2 regions of the Pseudomonas sp. NPDC086278 genome follow, and region 2 is predicted to be linked to the other one. Evidence: riboswitches for the same ligand, from Rfam matches in the RefSeq annotation. Region 2 holds a riboswitch; the other holds the start of a gene.
The links. A riboswitch is a leader RNA that binds a small molecule or an ion and turns the genes downstream of it on or off. The one in region 2 is predicted to bind cobalamin.
Positions count from the first base shown of each region.

Region 1: linked by a shared signal. The riboswitch ahead of cobW (cobalamin biosynthesis protein CobW) and the one ahead of cobO (cob(I)yrinic acid a,c-diamide adenosyltransferase) in region 2 are both predicted to bind cobalamin.

Region 1 is NZ_JBNNWE010000039.1:19-4,710, reverse strand. Features, by position in the region: gene cobN (cobaltochelatase subunit CobN) at 1-1,647, opposite strand, end outside; gene cobW (cobalamin biosynthesis protein CobW) at 1,651-2,712, opposite strand; cobalamin riboswitch at 2,815-3,026, opposite strand; cobalamin riboswitch at 3,292-3,519, shown strand; gene ACQKP4_RS14280 (CbtB domain-containing protein) at 3,640-3,831, shown strand; gene ACQKP4_RS14275 (CbtA family protein) at 3,843-4,550, shown strand; partial or broken gene ACQKP4_RS14270 (cobalamin biosynthesis protein) at 4,547-4,692, shown strand, end outside.
Region 2 is NZ_JBNNWE010000023.1:44,022-48,713, reverse strand. Features, by position in the region: gene ACQKP4_RS09910 (O-methyltransferase) at 1-178, shown strand, start outside; gene ACQKP4_RS09905 (PQQ-dependent sugar dehydrogenase) at 311-1,624, opposite strand; gene ACQKP4_RS09900 (hypothetical protein) at 1,692-2,276, opposite strand; cobalamin riboswitch at 2,431-2,660, shown strand; gene cobO (cob(I)yrinic acid a,c-diamide adenosyltransferase) at 2,742-3,353, shown strand; gene ACQKP4_RS09890 (cobyrinate a,c-diamide synthase) at 3,350-4,692, shown strand, end outside.

The DNA of each region.
Region 1 (4,692 bases), on a different contig from region 2:
GTGGATCACGCCGTGGGCGCCGTAGGTGTTGCGCAGCCAGAAGTAAAACGCCAGGTAGCCGTGCGGCGGCACCAGGTCCGGGTCGTGATACACCGCGCTCGGATCGACCTGATAACCGCGCGCCGGTTGAATGCCGACGAAGGTCAGGCCCAGGCGCAGGCCGGCGATCATCATTCGTCCGCCACGGAACATCGGATCCTGCTCTGGCGATCCCCAGCGCTCAAGAACCGCTTGGCGATTGGCTTCGGGCAGTGCGTCGAACATCAGCAGGTAAGCGTCCAGCGCCAGGCTCTGCATGCACGGGCGTTGGTCGAGGGTGTCGAGGTCGTTGCTGACGCCGCCGAGCAATTGCTGGATCAACGCCGTGCCGCTGTCGGGCAGTTCGGCCGGCAGCGGATAACCTTCGGCATGCAACGCACGCAGGATATTCAGTGCCGCCGCCGGCGTGTCGAGACCGACGCCGTTGCCGATACGCCCATCGCGCGTCGGGTAATTGGCCAGGATCAGTGCGATGCGTTTTTCGCTGTTCGGCACGCGCGCCAGGTCGATCCAGCGCCGCGCCAGTTCGGCGACAAAATCCATGCGTTCCGGTTGCGCGCGATAACACACCACGTCCGACTGACTGCGCTCACTGCGCCACGCCAGATCCTTGAAACTGATCGGTCGGCTGATGATTCGTCCGTCCAGCTCCGGCAGCGCAATGTGCATCGCCAGATCACGGGGACCGAGGCCTTGTTCGCTGGCACGCCAGCCGGGTTCATTGTCTTGGGCACAGATCGCTTGAATCACCGGGACATTGCGCCGAAACGGCCGCAGGTGCGGCGCTTCGGGGCTCGACTGGGCGAAACCGGTGGTGTTGAGAATCACCCCGGCCTCGACTTCATCCAGCAAATCCTCGACCACCGTCAGGCAGCCGGGCTCCTTCAGGCTGGCCAGCGCAATTGGCAAGGGGTTCAGCCCGGCCGCCTGCAAGCGCTGGCAGAAAACATCGATAAACCCAGTATTGGCCGCCTGCAAATGCGAGCGGTAAAACAGCACAGCCGCGACGGGTTGATCGGCGAGCCAGTCGGCTTGCCAATCCTTCAGTTCAGCGGGGCTTTTTTGCGGGTGGTAAATCGCCGTGCGCGGCAAGGTGCGCGGCTCGTCCCAGGCGTAATCGCGACCCAGCCAGCGGTTGGCCAGACAGCGGAAAAACTCCAGCGCGTTGTTCATGCCGCCCTGCCGCAAAAACTGCCAGAGCCGGTCGCGGTCCTCGGCCACCACGGTACTCAGGTCGCTGAGTTCCGGGTCCGGACGATCATCGCCGGGCACCAGAATCAGCTGCACACCCTGCTCGGACAACTGCACCAGACGCTCGACGCCGTAACGCCAATAGCCGATGCCACCGTGCAGCGAGATCAAAATCAGCTTGGCGTGGCGCAGCACTTCGTCGACGTACAAATCGACCGAGGCGTGATTCTGCACCTGCATCGGGTTGGCCAGGCGCACGCTCGGGTAATCGTCGGGCAGTTGCTGCGCCGCTTCGGCGAGCAGCGCCAGGCTTGAGTCGCCGCTGCACAGGATCACCAGCTCGGCGGGGGTTTGTCCCAGGTCGGCGATGTTGTCATCCGACACGAAACCGCCGGGCTGGGTCCTGAGCAGGTGCATGGGTCAGACGCTGAGCGCGGCGCGCAATTGCGCTTCGAGTTGCGTGGCGTCGAGTTCCTGGCCGATCAGCACCAGACGCGTGGTGCGCGCTTCGTCGGCGCCCCACTGGCGGTCGAAATGCTTGTCGAAACGCGTGCCCACGCCCTGAATCAGCAGCCGCATCGGCTTTCTCGGAATCGCCGCGAAACCTTTCACTCGCAGAATGCCGTGCTTGACCACCAGTTGCGTCAGCGCCTCCATCAGCAGGCTTTCGTCGGCTTGCGGCAGTTCGATGGAGATGGAATCGAAGGCATCGTGGTCGTGATCATCCTCGCCTTCATGGTGGTGATCGTGGTGGCTGTGACGGCTGTCGATATGTTCCTCGGAGCCGGCGCCAAGGCCGATCAGCACGTCCAGCGGCACGCGACCGCTGCTGGCTTCGATGACTTTGACCGCCGGCGGCAGCTCTTCGGCGACTTCGAGGCGCACGCGAGCCAGGTCTTCAGGGCTGATCAGGTCGGATTTGTTGAGGATGACCAGGTCGGCGCTGGCCAGTTGGTCGGCGAACAACTCGTGCAGCGGCGATTCGTGGTCCAGGTTCGGGTCGAGTTTACGCTGGGCGTCGACCTGCTCGGGGAACGCGGCGAAGGTGCCGGCAGCGACCGCCGGGCTGTCGACCACGGTGATCACCGCGTCAACCGTGCAGGCGCTGCGGATTTCCGGCCACTGGAAGGCTTGCACCAACGGTTTCGGCAGGGCCAGGCCCGAGGTTTCGATGAGGATGTGGTCGAGGTCGCCGCGACGGGCCACCAGTTCGCGCATCACCGGGAAGAATTCTTCCTGAACGGTGCAGCACAGGCAGCCGTTGGCTAATTCGTAGACACGGCCGTTGGCTTCTTCTTCAGTGCAGCCGATCGAGCATTGCTTGAGGATTTCGCCGTCGATGCCCAGCTCGCCAAACTCGTTGACGATCACCGCGATGCGGCGGCCCTGCGCGTTGTCGAGCATGTGGCGCAGCAGCGTGGTTTTGCCCGAGCCGAGGAAGCCGGTAACGATGGTGACGGGGAGTTTGGCCAGTGTTTTCATCGGATGCCCTTTGGCAAGGTGGCGGGCATACGGGACGACAACCGCTGCGGCACAGGCGTGCGCGCGGAAGCATTCGCCACCGGATCACCCCGCCCGGTTGTAGTGAGAATCTGTGTCGAGGCAGGTCTCCTGGCTGACGGTGTGCCGGTCGCTAGACTGGCGTTTGCTGCGCCTTCCCGCGAGCCTGTCGGACAGGTTGGCAGTGGCGTGGCAGCGAACATCACCGTTCACAGTTGCGGGGGCAGCCGCGGCATCGACCGCGTTCCCTTCTTAGCTTCGGCACATGCCGAAGAACCTCGAATGCGCAAGGCTACGCATCGCGCTGGGGCGGGTCAATGTCTTGCGCTTGTCTGTGGCTAGGTGCTTGCCCGCGTTCGGCTCTGTGGCGAGGGGGCTTGCCCCCGTTCGGCGGCGAAGCCGTCGTCATCCATGCGCATACGGTCTGACTGCAGAAACCGCGGCGTCTGGTGTTGGGGTCGCTTCGCAACCCGACGGGGGCAAGCCCCCTCGCCACAGGATATCCCTTGCCTTGGAGTTGAGAACCCTTGCCAATTGACGCCAAACCCCGGGCCATGCTCTCCTACACGCCTTGTTACGGGTGCCCTTCACAGGGTGAAACGGGAAACCGGTGAATCATGTGCTTTACTCAAGGCCATGTCAGTCCGGTGCTGCCCCCGCAACGGTAAGCGAGCGAAGCATCAAAACCACTGTGCCAGCAGTTCGGCATGGGAAGGTGATGCTTGCAGGTCCAGGCGCCAGCCTTGACCCCTCGTGAGCCCGGAGACCGGCCCGCAACACACGGTGATCATTAGGGTCACTGAATAACAAACCCGCGGTGGGCGGGCGCTGTTAGCACTTCTGCGCGCCCGATTCGCAGAAGTCCTGCATGCGCTCTATTCACCCGCTGACAGACCAGAGGGATGCGCCATGTCGATCATCAGCAGCACCGGCCACACAACTGCAAGTAGCACCACGACCCTGACTCAACGCCTGACCGCCGCCGTGTGTGCGTCGATCCTTGGCGCGTGCCTGGTGTATTTCGCCGGTTTCTCGCACATCGAAGCGGTACACAACGCCGCGCACGATACCCGTCACAGTTCCGCGTTCCCGTGCCATTGAGACCTGCCGACATGATCAAGCGTATTGCGCAAACCGCAGGTTTCACCGGGCTGCTGGCCGCCCTGTTGCTGACCCTGCTGCAAAGTTTCTGGGTGGCCCCGTTGATTTTGCAGGCTGAGACCTACGAAAAATCCGAACCCGCAGCCGTTCAAGTCCACGAACACGACGCCAGCGCCATGGCCGGCCACACCCACGACGCCGAAGCCTGGGAACCGGAAGACGGCTGGCAGCGCGTGCTGTCGACCACCGGCGGCAACCTGGTGGTTGCTGTCGGTTTCGCCCTGATGCTCGCCGGCCTCTACACCTTGCGCGCACCGAGCAAAACCTCTCAAGGCCTGCTCTGGGGCCTGGCCGGTTACGCGACCTTCGTGCTGGCGCCGACCCTCGGCCTGCCGCCTGAATTGCCGGGCACTGCCGCCGCCGATCTGGCGCAACGGCAAATCTGGTGGATCGGTACGGCCGCTTCCACTGCGGTCGGTATCGCGCTGATTGTCTTCAGCCGTCACTGGCTGATGAAAGTCCTCGGCGTGGCGATTCTGGCGGTGCCGCACATCATCGGCGCACCACAACCGGAAGTGCATTCAATGCTCGCGCCGGAGGCTTTGGAAGCTCAGTTCAAAATCGCTTCGCAGCTGACCAACGTTGCGTTCTGGCTGGCCCTGGGCCTGATCAGCGCCTGGTTGTTCCGCCGCAAAAGCGATGGCCAATACCACGCATGACCGATGACAGCACAGCGCCGACCCTGGTGGTCGGCCTGGGCTGCCAGCGCGGCTGCCCCGTCGGCACGCTGCGGGCGTTGCTCGATCAGGCATTACAGGCGCATCACATTGAATTGCAGGCGATCAAGGCCTTGGCCAGCAT
Region 2 (4,692 bases):
CGGCGGTCTGGCGGTGTTTGATAACACGCTGTGGAGCGGGCGGGTGCTTGAGCAGAATCCCGAGAGTGCCGACACCCGAGCCATCCAGGCGCTCAATCGCGCCTTGAAGGATGACTCGCGTGTGGATCTGTCGTTGTTGCCGATCGGCGATGGCCTCACGCTCTGCCGTAAACGCTAAGCACTGACGCCGATAAAACATGTGGGGCTTGCTCGCGAAAGCGGTTAATCATTCAGCATTGATGCCGACTGACACACCGCATTCGCGAGCAAGCCCGCTCCCACAATGGGTTATGTGTTGGCAGCTAAAGGGTTACTTGGTCGCCGACACACGCCATACCTTGTTCCCGACATCATCCGCCACCAGCAAATCACCCTGCTGATCGATCACCACGCCTACCGGCCGGCCCATCGCTTCCTCATCCTTGTTAAGGAAACCGGTCAGCACATCCACCGGCTGCCCGGTCGGCTTGCCGCCCGCGAACGGCACGAAAATCACTTTGTAGCCGCTGTGCGGTTTGCGATTCCATGAGCCGTGCTGGCCGATGAACGCGCCTTCCTTGAATTGCGCCGGCAGGGTGTTGCCCTCGGCAAACGACAGGCCCAACGAAGCAGTGTGCGGGCCGACCGCGTAATCCGGCGCGATGGCTTTTGCCACCAGGTCCGGGTTCTGCGGCGACACGCGAACATCGACGTGCTGGCCGTAATAGCTGAACGGCCAGCCATAAAACGCGCCGTCTTTCACCGAGGTGATGTAGTCGGGCACCAGGTCGCTGCCGATTTCGTCTCGCTCGTTGACCGCCGTCCACAACGCACCGCTCTGCGGTTCCCACGCCAGGCCGTTGGGGTTGCGGATGCCCGAGGCGAAAATCCGGTGATTGCCGGTGGCGCGATCCACTTCCCAGATCGCCGCGCGACCCTCTTCCGCCTCCAGGCCGTTTTCGCCGACGTTGCTGTTCGAACCCACCGTGACGTACAGCTTGCTGCCGTCCTTGCTGGCGATGACGTTTTTGGTCCAGTGATGGTTGATCGTGCCGCCCGGCAAATCGACGACTTTGGTCGCCGGTGCGGTGATCGAAGTCTCGCCTTCCTTGTACGGGAAGCGGATCAGCTTGTCGGAATCGGCCACATACAGATCGTTGCCGACCAACGTCATGCCGAACGGCGAGTTGAGGTTTTCCAGAAACACCGTGCGGGTTTCGGCGATGCCGTCGTGGTCTTTGTCGCGCAACAAGGTAATCCGATTGGCGCTGGGAACACCGGCGCCCGCACGGCCCATGACTTTTTTCATCACCCAGCCGCGAATGCCGGAGGAGTCGTCAGGCTTGGGCGGGGCATTGGTTTCAGCCACCAGCACGTCGCCGTTGGGCAGTACGTACAGCCAGCGCGGGTGATCGAGCCCTTCGGCAAACGCCGCCACTTGAGTGCCGGCCGCCGGGGTTGGCTTCACGCCGTCCGGCCAGCCGATGGCCGGGGCGATATTCACCGTCGGCATCAGGGTTTTGTTGGGTTCGGGCAGCTTGGGTGACGGACCGGTGCCGTCGGAGACTTGCAGGCTGGAGGATTCACCACAGGCGGCGAGCCCTCCGGCGAGCGCGATAACAAGAGCGAGCTGGGACTTGCGCATACTGTTCTTCCCTATGAATGCAGTGTCTTAAGCATAGAGAAGATTAATCGACCGATGGTTCAACCGATCAGCCGCGAGCTTCCTTGAGCAGCACCGCGATGCCCGGATGATAGTTGCCGGCTTCGTTGCGCAACTTGCGGTAGGCGTACGGGAAATACCAGGCCACGGCGCAGGTGTGTTCCTTTTGCAGGTCGTCGACCATGTCCTGGAGTTCTTCGGGTGTCGCGCTTTGCTGAGCCTTTTGCGGGGTAACGAACAGGCAGCCGAGTTTCAGGTCGCTGCTGTAGCTGATGCGTTTGGCATCGCTGGTGATGTCTTGCAACGCTTGCGTCAGGTTCAGGCTGTTGACCCGCGGCCAACGTTGGGTGGCCTGAAAGTAGGCGCGTTCTTCGGCCGTGGCGATAAACAGATCGGCGCGGGCGTTGCGCTCGCCTTCTTCGTTCTGTTTGCGCGTTGACGTTTGTTGCAGCGTGACCATTTCCGCCATCCACGCGGCGGCGGAGAGCAGGCCAAGGTTGGCCTTTTCGTCATACCAGTAAGGCGTGTCGTTATCGCCGCGCACCGTGTTGAAACGGTCGATACAGTCAAACCAGCGCTCCAGCACCGGTCGCAGGAATTCCAGCTTCGGATTGCTGATAATCATGCCTTGCATGTTGCTCACCCTTGTAATTGTGTTGTTGGGTTGTGGCGCTTTGATATCACCGCTGACAGTCTGGTGCAAGAATGGCGTCAGATATTTGATCGGCGGCAGTATATCGCCCGCTCCGGCTTTGTCTTTAATTGACGCTCCACCCCCAACCCTCTAACCTTCGCGGCTTGTTTCAGGTGCTCTGTGGCCAACGTCGACAGAGTGAAACAGGGAAGCCGGTGAGTCCTCTCTTCACGCGAAGAAGATCACGATCCCGGCGCTGCCCCCGCAACGGTAAATGAGTGAAGGCTGCGCCTTAAGCCACTGTGTCGACCGACATGGGAAGGCGCGCAGTCAGGCAAAACGCCGCTCATGAGCCCGGAGACCGGCCTGATTCATCCAGCGGCATCACGGTGGGCGATGCCAGGCTTTTTGCCGTCTATTCTTGTGCCTGCCCGCCGTTATCCAGCCTCAACGGAGAGCTCCCCCATGACTGATTCCCCTGATCGTGACGAACGCCATCTGGCGCGCATGTTGCGCAAAAAAGCCGTGATCGATGAACGCATCGCCAACTCGCCCAATGAGTGCGGCTTGCTGCTGGTGCTGACCGGCAACGGCAAAGGCAAAAGCAGTTCGGCGTTCGGCATGCTCGCGCGGTCCATGGGCCACGGCATGCGGTGCGGCGTGGTGCAGTTCATCAAGGGGCGTAACAGCACCGGCGAGGAATTGTTTTTCCGGCGCTTCCCGGAGCAGGTGCGTTTTCACGTGATGGGCGAGGGGTTCACCTGGGAAACCCAGGACCGCCAGCGTGACATCGCCGCCGCCGAAGCCGCCTGGGTCGTTTCCCGTGAATTACTGCGCGATCCGTCGATTGGCCTGGTGGTGCTCGATGAGCTGAACATCGCGCTCAAGCACGGCTACCTCGACCTCGATCAGGTGCTCAGCGATTTGCAGGCGCGACCGCCGATGCAGCACGTGGTGGTGACCGGTCGTGGCGCCAAGCCGGAAATGATCGAACTCGCCGACACCGTCACCGAAATGGGCGTGATCAAGCATGCGTTCCAGGCCGGGATCAAAGCGCAGAAGGGCGTCGAATTGTGAGTCAGCCACGGCATTGCCCGGCGGTATTGATTGCCGCGCCGGCCTCCGGTCAGGGCAAGACCACCGTCACCGCCGCGCTGGCCCGTCTGCACCGCAATCAGGGGCGCAAAGTGCGCGTGTTCAAATGCGGCCCGGACTTTCTCGACCCGATGATTCTCGAGCGCGCCAGCGGTGCGCCGGTGTATCAACTGGACATGTGGATGGTTGGCGAGCAGGAAAGTCGTCGACTGTTGTGGGAAGCCGCCGCTGACGCCGACCTGATCCTGATCGAAGGCGTCATGGGCCTGTTTGACGGCACGCCGTCCAGTGCCGATCTGGCGCGGCACTTCGGCGTGCCGGTGCTCGCGGTGATCGACGGCACGGCGATGGCGCAGACTTTCGGCGCGCTGGCGTTGGGCCTAGCGAAGTATCAGCCGGACTTGCCGTTTGCCGGTGTCCTGGCCAACCGCGTGGGCACTTTGCGTCACGCGCAGTTGCTCGAGGGCAGCCTGACCGAAGGTTTGCGCTGGTACGGCGCCTTGTCGCGGGAAACCGGGATCGAGTTGCCGAGCCGCCATCTCGGTCTGGTTCAGGCCCGCGAGTTGAACGATCTCGACCTGCGCCTCGATGCGGCGGCCAACGCGCTGGCCAGCAGTTGCGAGGTTGCGCTGCCGCCAGCGGTGGAATTCGCCGCGCCGGACGTGATAGCCGCTGAGCCATTGCTCGCGGGTGTGCGCATTGCCGTGGCCCGCGATGAAGCGTTCGCTTTCACCTACGGTGCCAGCCTCGATCTGCTGCGGGCCATGGGTGCGGAACTGTCGTTCTTCTCGCCGATCCGTGACGCCGAATTACCGCAAGCCGACAGCTTGTATCTGCCGGGCGGCTATCCGGAGTTGCACCATGTGGCGCTGTCGCAGAACACCTCGATGCTTGAGGCGATTCGTGCGCACCATGCGGCCGATAAGCCGCTGCTGGCCGAGTGTGGCGGCATGTTGTACCTGCTCGATTCCTTGACCGACGTCGACGGCACGCGCGCGGAACTGGTCGGTTTGCTCGCCGGTGAGGCGGTGATGCAAAAGCGCCTGGCGGCGCTGGCGTTGCAAGCGGTGGAACTGCCGGAAGGTTTGTTGCGCGGGCACACCTATCATCATTCGCTGACCAGCACCGAGCTTGTGCCGATTGCCCGTGGCCTGAGCCCGAACGGTGGCCGTGGCGCGGAGGCGGTTTATCGTCAGGGGCGGATGACCGCTTCGTATGTGCACTTTTATTTTCCGTCCAATCCCACTGCTATCGCCTCGCTGTTTGCGCCTGACCTTGAGGGCGCCTTCGCGAGCAAGCCCGCTCCCACAGTGGAGCGCGT